One region of the Rhodoferax sp. GW821-FHT02C08 genome, then DNA from elsewhere that is predicted to be linked to it. Evidence: predicted binding sites of a transcription regulator. Region 1 holds the regulator's gene; each other region holds the start of a gene.
What was found. The regulator sigma-54, encoded in region 1, starts transcription at its own class of promoters, with help from an activator protein. The targets are predictions, from matches to a motif close to TGGCANGNAANCTGCTTT.
Positions count from the first base shown of each region.

Region 2: AC07VY_RS09255 (transglutaminase family protein) is a predicted target of sigma-54. The motif match lies at 1,256-1,273, and genes of this name have one in related genera.
Region 3: glnA (type I glutamate--ammonia ligase) is a predicted target of sigma-54. The motif match lies at 1,981-1,998, and genes of this name have one in related genera.
Region 4: AC07VY_RS04600 (CmpA/NrtA family ABC transporter substrate-binding protein) is a predicted target of sigma-54. The motif match lies at 928-945, and genes of this name have one in related genera.

Region 1 is NZ_JBWKVR010000023.1:47,862-51,099, reverse strand. It holds gene lptA (lipopolysaccharide transport periplasmic protein LptA) at 1-394, shown strand, start outside; gene lptB (LPS export ABC transporter ATP-binding protein) at 391-1,155, shown strand; gene AC07VY_RS21940 (RNA polymerase factor sigma-54) at 1,163-2,740, shown strand; gene AC07VY_RS21935 (THUMP domain-containing class I SAM-dependent RNA methyltransferase) at 2,847-3,238, shown strand, end outside.
Region 2 is NZ_JBWKVR010000006.1:59,249-62,486, reverse strand. It holds gene AC07VY_RS09255 (transglutaminase family protein) at 1-1,195, opposite strand, end outside; gene AC07VY_RS09250 (DNA internalization-related competence protein ComEC/Rec2) at 1,313-3,238, shown strand, end outside.
Region 3 is NZ_JBWKVR010000006.1:231,895-235,132, forward strand. It holds gene AC07VY_RS10040 (hypothetical protein) at 1-357, opposite strand, end outside; gene glnA (type I glutamate--ammonia ligase) at 518-1,933, opposite strand; gene AC07VY_RS10050 (competence/damage-inducible protein A) at 2,145-2,984, opposite strand; gene AC07VY_RS10055 (EI24 domain-containing protein) at 2,950-3,238, opposite strand, start outside.
Region 4 is NZ_JBWKVR010000003.1:102,499-105,736, reverse strand. It holds gene AC07VY_RS04605 (putative bifunctional diguanylate cyclase/phosphodiesterase) at 1-810, shown strand, start outside; gene AC07VY_RS04600 (CmpA/NrtA family ABC transporter substrate-binding protein) at 1,128-2,372, shown strand; gene ntrB (nitrate ABC transporter permease) at 2,517-3,238, shown strand, end outside.

The DNA.
Region 1 (3,238 bases):
CCAGTTCGGCGTGGTGACGGCGGAGCCGGGCAAGCTGGCGTATTTCAAGCAAAAACGCGACGGCCTGGACGAATACATAGAAGGCGAGGGCGAAACCATCGAGTACAGCAGCAAGCTGGACAACGTGCGCTTCATCAAGCGGGCCATTTTGCGTCGTCTGGTCGGCAGCAAGGTGAACGACGAAATCACCGGCGAACTGATCGTCTATGACAACACCACCGATGTATTCACCGTGGACAGCGGCACAGCCGGCAGCAATCCCGGTGGCCAGAATGGCCGCGTACGCGCCATGCTGACACCCAAGGCTGCAGCGTCGGCCGCTAGCGGCACGGCAGCTGCCGGGCCCGCCCCGGTGCTACGTTCCACCAGCACGCTGGAGGGCGTGAAGAAGTGACGGCGGTGGTGGAGTCGGGAGAAAGCCGCCTGGAGGCGCGCCATCTGCAAAAAGCCTACGGCAAGCGCAAGGTCGTGAAAGACGTGACGCTGGCCGTCAAAAAAGGCGAGGTGGTCGGTTTGTTGGGCCCCAACGGCGCGGGCAAAACCACTTCCTTCTACATGATCGTGGGCCTGGTGCGGGCCGATGGCGGGCATATTTCCATCGACGGCCAGTCGGTGGAGCACATGCCCATCCACCGGCGTTCGCGCCTGGGCCTGAGCTATCTGCCCCAGGAAGCCTCGATTTTCCGCAAGCTCACGGTGGAAGAAAATGTGCGCGCCGTGCTGGAATTGCAGCACGACAAGGCCGGCAAGTCCCTCACCCGCGCCGAGATCGAAAAGCGCCTGACGGCGTTGCTGCAGGATTTGCGGGTGGAGCATTTGCGCGATTCGTCGGCCATGGCCCTGTCTGGTGGCGAGCGCCGCCGCGTGGAAATCGCCCGTGCCCTGGCCACCCAGCCGCGTTTCATTTTGCTGGACGAGCCTTTTGCCGGTATCGACCCGATTGCGGTGATCGAGATCCAGCGCATCATCGGCTTCCTGAAGTCGCGTGGCATCGGCGTGCTGATCACCGACCACAATGTGCGCGAAACGCTGGGCATTTGCGACCACGCCTACATCATCAGCGACGGCAATGTGCTGGCCGAGGGCACGCCGTCCGAGATCGTGGACAACGCCGATGTGCGTCGCGTCTACCTCGGCGAACATTTCAAGATGTGATGCTCCGATGAAGCAAGGCTTATCCCTACGCGTTTCACAGCATCTGGCGCTGACGCCCCAGCTGCAGCAGTCCATCCGCCTGCTGCAACTGTCCACCCTGGAACTGAGCCAGGAAGTGGACCAGATGCTGGACGACAACCCGTTTCTGGAACGCAATATGGACGAGGCTGCACGTGAGGAGTTCGGCTTGGCCCAGTCCGACACGCCGGTCAGCACAGGGGAGCGCGAGGCTGAAATTGCTACAAGTTCTGTAGCTGAATACGCAAGTGAATCCAGCGTAGAAGCCCCAAATGATGCCGAATCCCCTTTAACCGGCGGTGACGACACCAGCTGGGATGGCGATGGCACTTCCGAGATCAAACCCGACGACAGCGAATGGGGCGGCGATGCCCCGGCGCGCCAGAACAACCTGGGTGAAGACGGCGAGATGGACGCCACCGAGCTGGCCCGCAACCAGGAGTCGCTGACCAGCTTTCTGCACCGCCAGGCCCTGGCCCTGCGGCTGGGTGAGGTGGACCAGGCAGCGCTGCGCTTTTTGATCGAATCGCTGAATGACGACGGCTACCTGGAAGACGATTTCGAAACCCTGGCGCGTGGTCTGGCGGGCGACGACGCCGAGGCCGTGGAAGAGCTGGTACACCGCTTTACCGTGGCCCTGAGCCTGCTGCAAAGCCTGGAGCCGGCGGGCGTGGGCGCGCGGCATCTGGGTGAATGCCTGTTGCTGCAGCTGGAGGGTTTGCAGCCCGTGCTGGGCGATGACCCGGCGCGCAAGGTGGCCATGCGCATCTGCCGCCAGTCCATGGACCTGCTGGCCCGGCGCGATGTGAAGCGCCTGGCCCAGTTGTGCCGCGCCACCGAGACCGATATCAAGGCTGCCATGGCGCTGATCGCCCGGCTGGAGCCCAAGCCGGGGCGGCGCTTTGTCGATGTGGAGCGCAACATCGTGGTGCCCGACGTGATCGTGGTCAAGGTCGGGCGTGGCGCCCAGGCCCGCTTCCGGGTGCAGCTGAATGCCGAGGTCATGCCGCGCCTGCGCGTGCACGATATCTATGCCAATGCGCTGCGCCAGCACAAGGGCGGCGGCAAGGATTCGTCGAACAACGCCGCGCTGCAGCAGCGTCTGCAGGAGGCGCGCTGGTTCATCAAGAACATCCAGCAGCGCTTCGACACGATTTTGCGGGTCAGCAACGCCATCGTGGAACGGCAGAAGAACTTCTTCAGCCACGGCGCGCTGGCCATGCGTCCTCTGGTGCTGCGCGAGATCGCCGACGAGTTGGGACTGCACGAGTCCACCATCAGCCGCGTGACCACCGCCAAATACATGGCCACGCCCTACGGCACCTTCGAGCTGAAGTATTTCTTCGGCTCGTCCCTGGGGACGGAGACCGGCGGCAATGCGTCCAGCACCGCGGTGCGCGCGCTGATCAAGCAGTTTGTCTCGTCCGAAGACCCAAAGAAGCCGCTCAGCGACAGCCAGCTGTCCGACATGCTGAAAGAGCAGGGCATTGAATGCGCGCGTCGCACCGTGGCCAAGTACCGCGAAGCGCTGCGCATAGCCCCCACGAACCTGCGCAAAGCGCTGTAGAACATGCTCTCCCCCAGGCCGCGTGCACGGTATGCCGCAGCTGGAGGAAAGAGCTTCGCCCCCGCTTGCCCCAGGCTGCGTAGCGTGACACCATGGAAATAACGATATGAACCAACTCCAATTATTTTTACCCTGCGCCGCCGGCGTGGAAGAGCTGCTGGCCGAAGAGGTGCATGGCATTACCGGCCTGCAGGGCGAAGACCTGCGGGTGATGCGGGGCGGCACGCTGGTGCGCTCCTCCTGGCGCGACGCGATGCGGCTGAACCTGCACAGCCGCCTGGCGCAGCGCGTGCTGATCGAGCTGTCCAACACCGAATACCGCAGCGAAAAAGACCTGTACGAAGCCGCCAGCAACGTGGCCTGGGAGATCTGGTTCACGCCCAAGCAAAGCTTCAAGATCGAGGTCACGGCCCAGCACAGCCCGCTCAATTCGCTGAACTTCGCTGCGTTGAAGGTGAAGGACGCGGTGGCCGACCGCTTCCGCTTCAAGACCGGCGT
Region 2 (3,238 bases), on a different contig from region 1:
GCCAGAAGATATTCAACGCCCAGCGTGGCAGTTGCTCGCCGGGGTACCACTTGCCCTGGCCAAAGTGCAGAAAGCCGCCCTGGCCGTATTCGTCGCGCAGCTTTTGCACCAGCTCGGTGGCGAAGCCGCGCTTCGTGGGGCCCAGGGCATCGGTATTCCATTCAGCGGCATCGCGGTCGTTCACGGCGACAAAGGTGGGCTCGCCGCCCATGGTCAGGCGCACATCGCCGGCGACCAGGTCCTGGTCCACTTTTTCACCCAGGGCCAGCACCTCGGCCCATTGCTCGTCGGTATAGGGCTTGGTGACGCGTGGCGATTCGTACAGGCGGGTGACCTGCATGTGGTGTTCGAACTCGACCTCGGCCTTGTCCACGCCGCCTTCAATCGGCGCGGCGCTGGAGGGCTGGGGCGTGCAGGCCAGGGGGATGTGGCCTTCGCCTGCAAACAGGCCTGAGGTGGCGTCCAGGCCGACCCAGCCGGCACCGGGCAGGAAGACTTCGCACCAGGCGTGCAGGTCGGTGAAATCCACGGTCGTGCCGCTGGGGCCGTCCAGGGCTTTCACGTCGGGGGTCAGCTGGATCAGGTAGCCGGATACGAAGCGTGCCGCCAGACCGCAATGGCGCAGCAACTGCACCAGCAGCCAGCCGGAGTCGCGGCAGGAGCCGCTGGCTTTCTCCAGGGTTTCTTCTGGCGTTTGCACACCGGGCTCCATGCGGATCAGGTATTTGATGTCGTGCTGGACCTGTTGGTTGATGGAGACCAGAAAGTCATTGGTCGGCTGCTTCTCCAGATTCAGCTTGTCCAGATAGGCCTGCACCAGCGGCGTGACAGGCTCGGTTGCCAGATAGGGAGAGAGTTCTTCCTTCAGGCCGTCCTTGTACTTGAAGGGGAAGTGCTGGGCCTCGGGCTCCAGGAAGTAGTCGAAGGGGTTGTACACCGCCATTTCGACCACCAGGTCCACGGTGACCTTGAATTCGGTGGTTTTCTCGGGGAACACCAGGCGGGCCTGGTAGTTGGCGAACGGGTCCTGCTGCCAGTTCACGAAATGGTTGGCGGGTTCGATTTTCAGCGAGTAAGAGATGACATTGCTGCGGCAATGGGGGGCAGGGCGCAGACGGATGACTTGGGGGCCGAGGTTGACCGGGCGGTCGTACTTATAGTGCGTAACGTGGTTCAGTGCGGCGTGGATCGACATGTATGTGTCTCTTGGTAGCTGGAAAGTTCTGGCCAGACAACGTCTTGGCCTGCCCGCATACTAGCAAGTCCTGAGCCACGAGAATGTGTAGATACTGTGGCAGTTCAACATAACTCTATGCAAAACCCATGGCCGTCTGAGATTAAACGCGTGGTGCTGGTGGCTCCTGGCTTGGCAGGCTGGGTGGCGGGTACGGCGTTGCAGCTCGGGCAGGCGCAGCTGTGGTCTTGGCAGGTTTATGTGTTGATCGTGCTGCTAGCGCTTGTTTTGATTGCGTGTGTAGCTATCAAAAGAATAGCTTTTGCAGCGCCTTGGATGCATGGGATGGCCCGATGGGCCTTGGCTTTTCTGGGTGCCTTGCTGCTGGCCTTTGGGTCGTGTGGCCTGCGCTGCTCGGCCTTTGTCCAAACCGCACTGGACCCCGCGCTGGAGGGGCGAGACATCACGGTGGTCGGGATGGTGGCGCAGATGCCACAGCGTACCGAGTCGGGCCTGCGTTTTCGGCTGGAAGTGGAGTCCGCCCGCATGGGCAATGCGCCGGTTGCCGTGCCGCCGCGTATCGATCTGTCTTGGTATGACGGCGTGCTGGCTTTTGGCGCGGGTGGCAGTTCTACGCAATGGGAGCTGCAGCGCCAGCTGCCAGACCTGCGCGCCGCCCAACGCTGGCAGATGACACTGCGCTTGAAGGCGCCGCACGGCGGGCGCAACCCCCATGGATTCGACTTCGAGCTGTGGCTGTGGGAGCAGGGCGTGCAGGCCACCGGCTATGTGCGTGCCGGCCCCAATGATGTAGCACCCCAACTGCTGGACAGCACCTGGTGGCACCCGGTGGAGCGGGCGCGCCAGGCAGTGCGTGACGCCATTTATTTGCATGTGGCAGACCGCCATTTGGCCGGCGTGATTGCGGCCCTGGTGGTGGGCGACCAGGGTGCCATCGAACGAACCGATTGGGATATGTTCAGAGCCGCTGGCGTAGCCCATTTGATGTCCATCTCCGGGCTTCACGTGACCATGTTTGCCTGGCTGGCTGCGGGCTTGGTGGGTTGGCTGTGGCGGCGTAGCGATGTGCTGGGCTGGCGCGCCGGCCTGTGGCTGCCGGTGCCGCAGGTGGCTTTGGTGGGTGGGTTGATGTTGGCGCTGGTTTACGCGGTATTCAGTGGCTGGGGCGTGCCCTCGCAGCGCACGGTATGGATGCTGGCGACGGTGGGCGTATTGCGCTTGAGCGGCCGCAGCTGGCCCTGGCCCTCCGTGTGGCTGCTGGCTTGTGCGGTGGTGGTGGCGATTGATCCCTGGGCCTTGCTGCAGGCGGGGTTCTGGCTGAGTTTCGTCGCGGTGGCCGTGCTGTTTGCTACAGATTTGGGAGCTGCTGGCGCAGGTGATACCAGCGCTGGAGGCCGATTCCGCTCCATGTTGCGTGAGCAGTGGACGATTACGCTGGCGCTCACACCCTTGACGCTGCTGCTGTTCCAGCAGGTCTCGGTGGTGGGCTTGCTGGCCAATCTGCTGGCCATTCCCTGGGTGACGCTGGTGGTCACGCCCTTGTGCATGCTGGGGGTGCTGCTGCCGCCGGTGTGGCAGCTGGCAGCCGGCAGCATCGATGGCCTGGGCTGGGTTTTGCAGTATCTGGTGCAGCTACCATTTGCTACGGTTTCGGTAGCTTCTCCCGCACTGTGGATGGGCGCTGCAGGCGTTTTGGGTGGTGTGGTGCTGGTGTTGCCGGTACCCTGGAGTGTGCGTGCGCTGGGTTTGCCCATGTTGTTGCCGGTGCTGTTGTGGCAGTCGCCGCGTCCGCCTGAAGGTCAATTTGAATTGCTGGCGGCCGATATCGGCCAGGGCAATGCCGTGCTGGTGCGCACGGCCCACCACAGCCTGCTATACGACACGGGCCCGCGCTGGGGCCAGGACAGCGATGCCGGTCAGCGGGTGCTGCTGCCTTTGCTGCGCGCCATGGCCGAGACGCTGGACACGGTGGTGGTCAGCCATCGCGACAGCGACCACAGTGGCGGCGCGGCCTCGGTGCTGGGGCTGCAGCCGCAGGCGGAG
Region 3 (3,238 bases), on a different contig from region 1:
GCCCTGCTTCTCAGGCTCGCCCTGGTTGTACTCCTTGAGCAGGTCTGCCTGCCGGGCTTCGGCCTTTTTCAGCTCGGCTTCCAGGATCATCCGGGCGTCGCTGTCGCGCGCACGCTGCTCGGCGCCGCCACCATTATTGGCCGCTGGCGCACGCACGGCCGCCGCGTTCGCATCGGGCCGCGGGGCCTGGATCACGCTGACATTGCCACCCTCTACCAATTTGCAGCCACGGGCTGCAGCGGCCTTGGGGTCTTTGATGGAATTGGTGTATTCGTTGCCGCAGCGGTAAACCGCGTTGTCTTGCGCGAAAAGCGGCGCCGAGGCAGCCGCCAAAATCAGTAGCCAATAGGGTTTCATGCTCATGGAATATGCCGACAGGGCCTTATCTGAATGGGTTGCCGCAACGGTACTCTGTTTCTATTGCTTTCCCAAGCCAAAACGCAAAAAGGACGGCTTGCGCCGTCCTTATGAGAAGCCTGGTTGCGCGTTGCGAGCGTTCCCAGGCTAGTAGCGCTGCTTACAGCGAATAGTACATGTCGAATTCCACCGGGTGGGTGGCCATGCGCAAGCGCGTGACTTCCTGCATCTTCAGGTCGATGTAGGCGTCAATGTAGGCATCGGTGAACACACCGCCCTTGGTCAGGAACGCACGGTCTTTGTCCAGGCATTCGAGCGCTTGGTCCAGGCTGTGGCAGACGGTAGGGATCAGCTTGTCTTCTTCGGGTGGCAGATGGTACAGATCCTTCGTAGCGGCTTCGCCAGGATGGATTTTGTTTTCCACGCCGTCCAGACCCGCCATCAGCAGAGCCGAGAAGCCCAGGTAGGGGTTCATCAGTGGATCGGGGAAACGTGCTTCCACGCGGCGGCCCTTGGGGTTTGCCACGAAAGGAATACGAATCGAGGCCGAGCGGTTCTTGGCCGAGTAAGCCAATTTCACAGGAGCTTCGAAGCCAGGAACCAGGCGCTTGTAGCTGTTGGTGCCGGGGTTGGTGATGGCGTTCAGAGCACGGGCGTGCTTGATGATGCCGCCGATGTAGTACAGCGCGAATTCAGACAGACCTGCATAGCCGTCGCCAGCGAACAGGTTCTTGCCGTCTTTCCACACGGACTGGTGCACGTGCATGCCGGAACCGTTGTCGCCAACGATGGGCTTGGGCATGAAGGTCGCGGTCTTGCCATAGGCGTGGGCGACGTTCTGGATCACGTACTTTTGCAGTTGGACCCAGTCTGCGCGCTGGATCAGCGTGCTGAACTTGGTACCCAGTTCCATTTGGCCGGCGTTGGCCACTTCGTGGTGGTGCACTTCGACGGGAATACCCAAGGATTCCAGCACCAAGCACATTTCCGAACGCATGTCCTGGAAGCTGTCAACTGGTGGCACGGGGAAGTAGCCGCCCTTGACTGCGGGACGGTGGCCGGTGTTGCCGTGTTCGTATTCCTTGCCGGTGTTCCAGGAAGCTTCTTCCGAATCGATCTTGGAGTAGCAGCCGGACATGTCGTTTTGCCAGCGCACGCTGTCAAACACGAAGAATTCGGGTTCTGGTCCGAAGTAAGCGGTGTCGCCCAGGCCGGAGGCCTTCATGTAGGCTTCTGCGCGCTTGGCCAGCGAACGGGGATCGCGCTCGTACGGCTTGCCGTCGGCTGGATCGACCACGTCGCAGGTCAGGATCATCGTCGTTTCTTCGAAGAACGGGTCGATGTTGGCGGTGTTGGCATCGGGCATCAGTTGCATGTCCGAAGCTTCAATGCCCTTCCAACCAGCAATCGAAGAACCGTCAAAAGCATGGCCTGACGTGAACTTGTCTTCGTCGAAGTGCGACACAGGCACGGTCACGTGCTGTTCCTTGCCGCGGGTATCGGTGAAGCGGAAGTCAACAAACTTGACTTCGCTTTCTTTCACCATCTTCATCACGTCTGCGACGGTCTTTGCCATCAAGAATCTCCTGGTTAGGTTGAGCAAAAATAAATCAACAAGATGGGAATGCAGTTTCTATGCCACCAGCCGAGGCCGTTTGTAAACACATTCACCCTTGTATTTTGCCTTGGCCGCAGCGGCCTTCGGCGGGAATACGGCCCATCCGAGAAACAAATACCTGCGCCAATGCACCAAATTGGATTGTCATTTTTGCACCAAATATGTGCAATCAAGAACGCACCAATTCCGGGCCCAATTGCACATCAAAATTGTGCAGGCCCGCCAACAAAGCCGGGTAAGCCAGCTCCACCAGGCTGGGCAAACCCTTCACGCCCAGCTCAATATGGCGGCCATGCTCGGCGTGGTCCACGCTGGGCAGACTGAATACCTTGACGCCTTCAAAACGCTGCTCCATAGCCTCCATCAGCGGGGTCAACGTGGCCTCCATGCTGCCGTACACGATGACCGATTTTTCCACCCAGGCCGCCTGCTGGAACCAGGGCTGGTAGTACTGGTCCAGTACCCATTCCACCATGGGCCAGGCCATCACCGGGAAGCCGGGCACAAAATGCACATGGCCCACGGAGAAGCCTGGAATCTTGTTGTAGGGGTTGGGAATGATGCGGGCACCTTGTGGAAACACGCCCATATTCAGTCGGTGGATATTGTCTGGACGGTCCGGCTCATACAAAGTGCCTTGTTCACGCGCCGTATCCTGCATGCGCTCGCGTATCAAGGCCTCGGCCTGCGGATGCAAGGCCAACGGCACATCCAAGGCCCGCGCGGCACACTGGCGCGTATGGTCGTCGGGCGTAGCGCCTATACCGCCGGTGGAAAACACCACGTCACCCGAGGCAAACGCGCGGCGCAAGGTACTGGTAATGCGCTCAGGATCATCGCCTACGTATTCGGCATAGCCCAGCTGCAAGCCGCGTGCGCCCAACAGTTCGATGACCTTGGGCAGGTGCTTGTCGGCACGCTTGCCAGACATGATCTCGTCGCCGACGATGACCAGGCCGAAAACCGGCGCCGACTCAAGGGGCTGGGAGGATGGGATTGGCAGGCTCATGGACAACAGATTCCGTTTTAGGTTCGACATCGACAACCGGGCCCGCAGCGGCGCGGGGCGGCACGGCAGACACAGGCACCTCGGCACGCAATGCCTGCAATGCGGCCAGCACATAGTGGGTAAACCACAGCGAGGAAAACGCAAACACCAGGGTGTAGATCCATATCGCTAGAGGCACCAGCACCACAAAAGCGGCGGCAAACAAGGCACCCGAGGCCCACACCAGGCTGGGCGCAGCGCCCAGGTAGCCGGCC
Region 4 (3,238 bases), on a different contig from region 1:
GACGAGCGCCTGAACCTGGGCACCGCCATGCGCGTCGGGCTGGAGCGAAACGAGTTCACCGTGGCCTACCAGCCCAAGGTGGATGCGCAGGGCCGCATCACCGGCCTGGAGGCGCTGGCCCGCTGGCACAGCGCGCGCATAGGCACGGTGGGACCAGACCGCTTCATCCCTATCGCCGAAGAGACTGGGCTGATAGGCGCGCTGACCGACACCATCCTGCGCCAGGCCTTTGCCGATGCTTGTAGCTGGGCGCCAGTGCAGGGCCGCCAGTTGTCGGTAGCGGTGAATCTCTCGGCCAAGCTGTTTCTGGCCAACGACCTGGTGGCGCGCATCCGCAATCTGCTGCAGGCCAGCGGCCTGGCGCCGCAGCGGGTCGAGCTGGAGATTACCGAAAGCGTGTTCCTGCACGATATGGGGCGTGCCGTGGTACTGCTGAACGAACTCAAGGCCCTGGGCGTACGCCTGGCCATGGACGACTTCGGCACCGGGTATTCGTCGCTGTCATATCTGCGCAGCCTGCCGCTGGACACCATCAAGATAGACCGCTCGCTAATCACCGGCATCGAACAGGACGAAGACCTGGCCGTGATTGCCTGCGCCATCGTGAACCTGTGCAAAAACCTGCGCAAATCGGTGGTCGCCGAGGGTGTGGAAAACCGTGCCCAGTTCGACTTGCTGCACGCCAAGGGCTGCGACGGCTTTCAGGGCTATCTGTTTTCCAAGCCGGTGCACCAAGACGTGTTGCGCAAGCTGTTGGCCCAGGCCCGGGGCACCATTTTGCTGCCGCCGGCCGAAGCCCTGGCCTACTGAAATGATGCACTGCACAAGAGCAGTGCAAAACCCAGCTTAAAAACAAAACAAGCACCAGCGCAGACAAACAAAGCGCAAGCAGCTATATTTTATATAGCAATCAACGACAAAACAGCCTGGCACGGTGTTTGCTTAAATAAACCAAGACCAAGGTTGGTCCCATGGCAGCTGGAATCCAATGGCGGGTTGCAGCGATCAGTTTTCGGACAAAGGCGTCCCCATCCGTTCGGGCGGCTGCACATGCAGCCCCGAGCGCGATGAGGACGCCTTTTTTGTTTTTGGCCCCGACTTTCACATTCACTTTGGGAAGCTTGCACATGACCGATCTTTTGACCACCAAACTGAGCCGCCGCACCGTGCTGCAAACCGCGGCAGTAGGCGCCGTAGGCATCAACCCGGCGCTGCGTGCCGCAGTCTACGCCCAGGGCTCCGACAAGCCCGAAAAAGAAGAAGTCAAGATCGGCTTCATCCCGCTGACCGACTGCGCCAGCGTGGTGATGGCTTCGGTGCTGGGCATCGACAAGAAATACGGCGTGAAGATCATCCCCAGCAAGGAAGCCAGCTGGGCCGGCGTGCGCGACAAGCTGGTCAACGGCGAGCTGGACTTCGCCCACGTGCTGTACGGCCTGGTCTACGGCGTACACCTAGGCATCAGCGGCCCCAAGAAAGACATGGCCGTGCTGATGACGCTGAACAACAACGGCCAAGCCATTACGCTGAGTAAAAAGCTGGCCGACAAGGGTGCCGTCAACGGTGCCGGCCTGGCCAAGCTGATGGCTACCGAGAAGCGCGAATACACCTTTGCCCAGACCTTCCCCACCGGCACCCACGCCATGTGGCTGTACTACTGGCTGGCTGCCAACGGCATCAACCCCATGAGCGACGCCAAGGTCATCACCGTGCCACCGCCACAGATGGTGGCGAATATGCGCGTGGGCAATATGGACGGCTACTGCGTGGGCGAGCCCTGGGGCCACCGCGCCATCATCGACGGCATCGGCGTCACTGCGCAAACCACGCAGGACATCTGGAAGGACCACCCCGAAAAAGTGCTGGGTACCAGCGCCGAATTCGTTAAGAAATACCCGAACACCGCGCGCGCCGTCACCGCCGCGATTCTGGAAGCCGGCAAGTGGATCGACTCCGGCCTGGCCAACAAGAACAAGATGGCCGAAACCATTGCCGACAAGAGCTACGTCAACACCAGCGTGGACGCCATCAACCAGCGCATCCTGGGCCGCTACCAGGACGGCATGGGCAAGACCTGGGACGACCCGAACTACATGAAGTTCTACAACGAAGGCGCGGTGAACTTCCCCTACCTGTCCGACGGCATGTGGTTCCTGACCCAACACAAGCGCTGGGGCCTGCTGAAGGACCACCCCGACTACCTGGCCGTGGCCAAGCAGATCAACCAGATCGACATCTACAAACAGGCCGCCACCGCCAGCAAGACACCCGTGCCCAAGGACGTGATGCGCAGCGCCAAGCTGATGGACGGCATGGTGTGGGACGGCAAGGACCCGAAGAAGTACGCCGACAGCTTCAAGATCCACGCCTGAACTTGGCTCCCCCCCAGGCTTCGCGCACTGCGTGTCGCTTTCGCCAACCCCCTACAGGGGGCGATACCAGTGGCCCGGCAAAGCCGGTTCCACGGTATCCCGCGAAGGGGAAACGCTCAACCTTCATCTACCTAGGAGAACCCCATGGTCAGTGCTGTATTCCACTCCCCCGGCGGCGTCGAATTTGACGAGCCCGCTACCACGATTGCTCCCAAAATGCTAGCTACCACCGCAACACCTACCAGCGCCAACGCCGTAAAAGACGTAGCACCCAAGCTGCCCTATGACTGGCGTGGCCTATGGCTGAAAGTGCTGCCGCCGGTGCTGGGCCTGGGTCTGCTGATCGGTATCTGGGCGCTGGTGTCGATCGGCACCTCGTCCAGCATCCCCTCGCCTTACGAGACCTTCCAGCAGGCGGTGGTGCTGTTCAGCGACCCGTTCTACCGCAAGGGCCCGAACGACCAGGGCGTGGGCTGGAACGTGCTGGCCTCGCTGCAGCGCGTGGCCGTGGGCTTTGGCCTGGCGGCGTTGGTGGGCATACCGGCCGGCTTCGTGATTGGCCGCTTCACCTTCATGAGCCGCATGTTCAACCCGCTGATCAGCCTGCTGCGCCCAGTGTCGCCACTGGCCTGGCTGCCGATTGGCCTGATGGTGTTCAAGGGAGCGCACCCGGCAGCCATCTGGACCATCTTCATCTGCTCGATCTGGCCCATGGTCATCAACACCGCGGTGGGCGTGCAACGCGTGCCGCAGGACTATATGAACGTGGCCCGGGTGTTGAACCTGAGCGAATGGAAGATCGTCACCAAGATCCTGTTCCCCTCGGTTCTGCCCTACATGTTGACCGGCGTGCGCCTGGCCGTAGG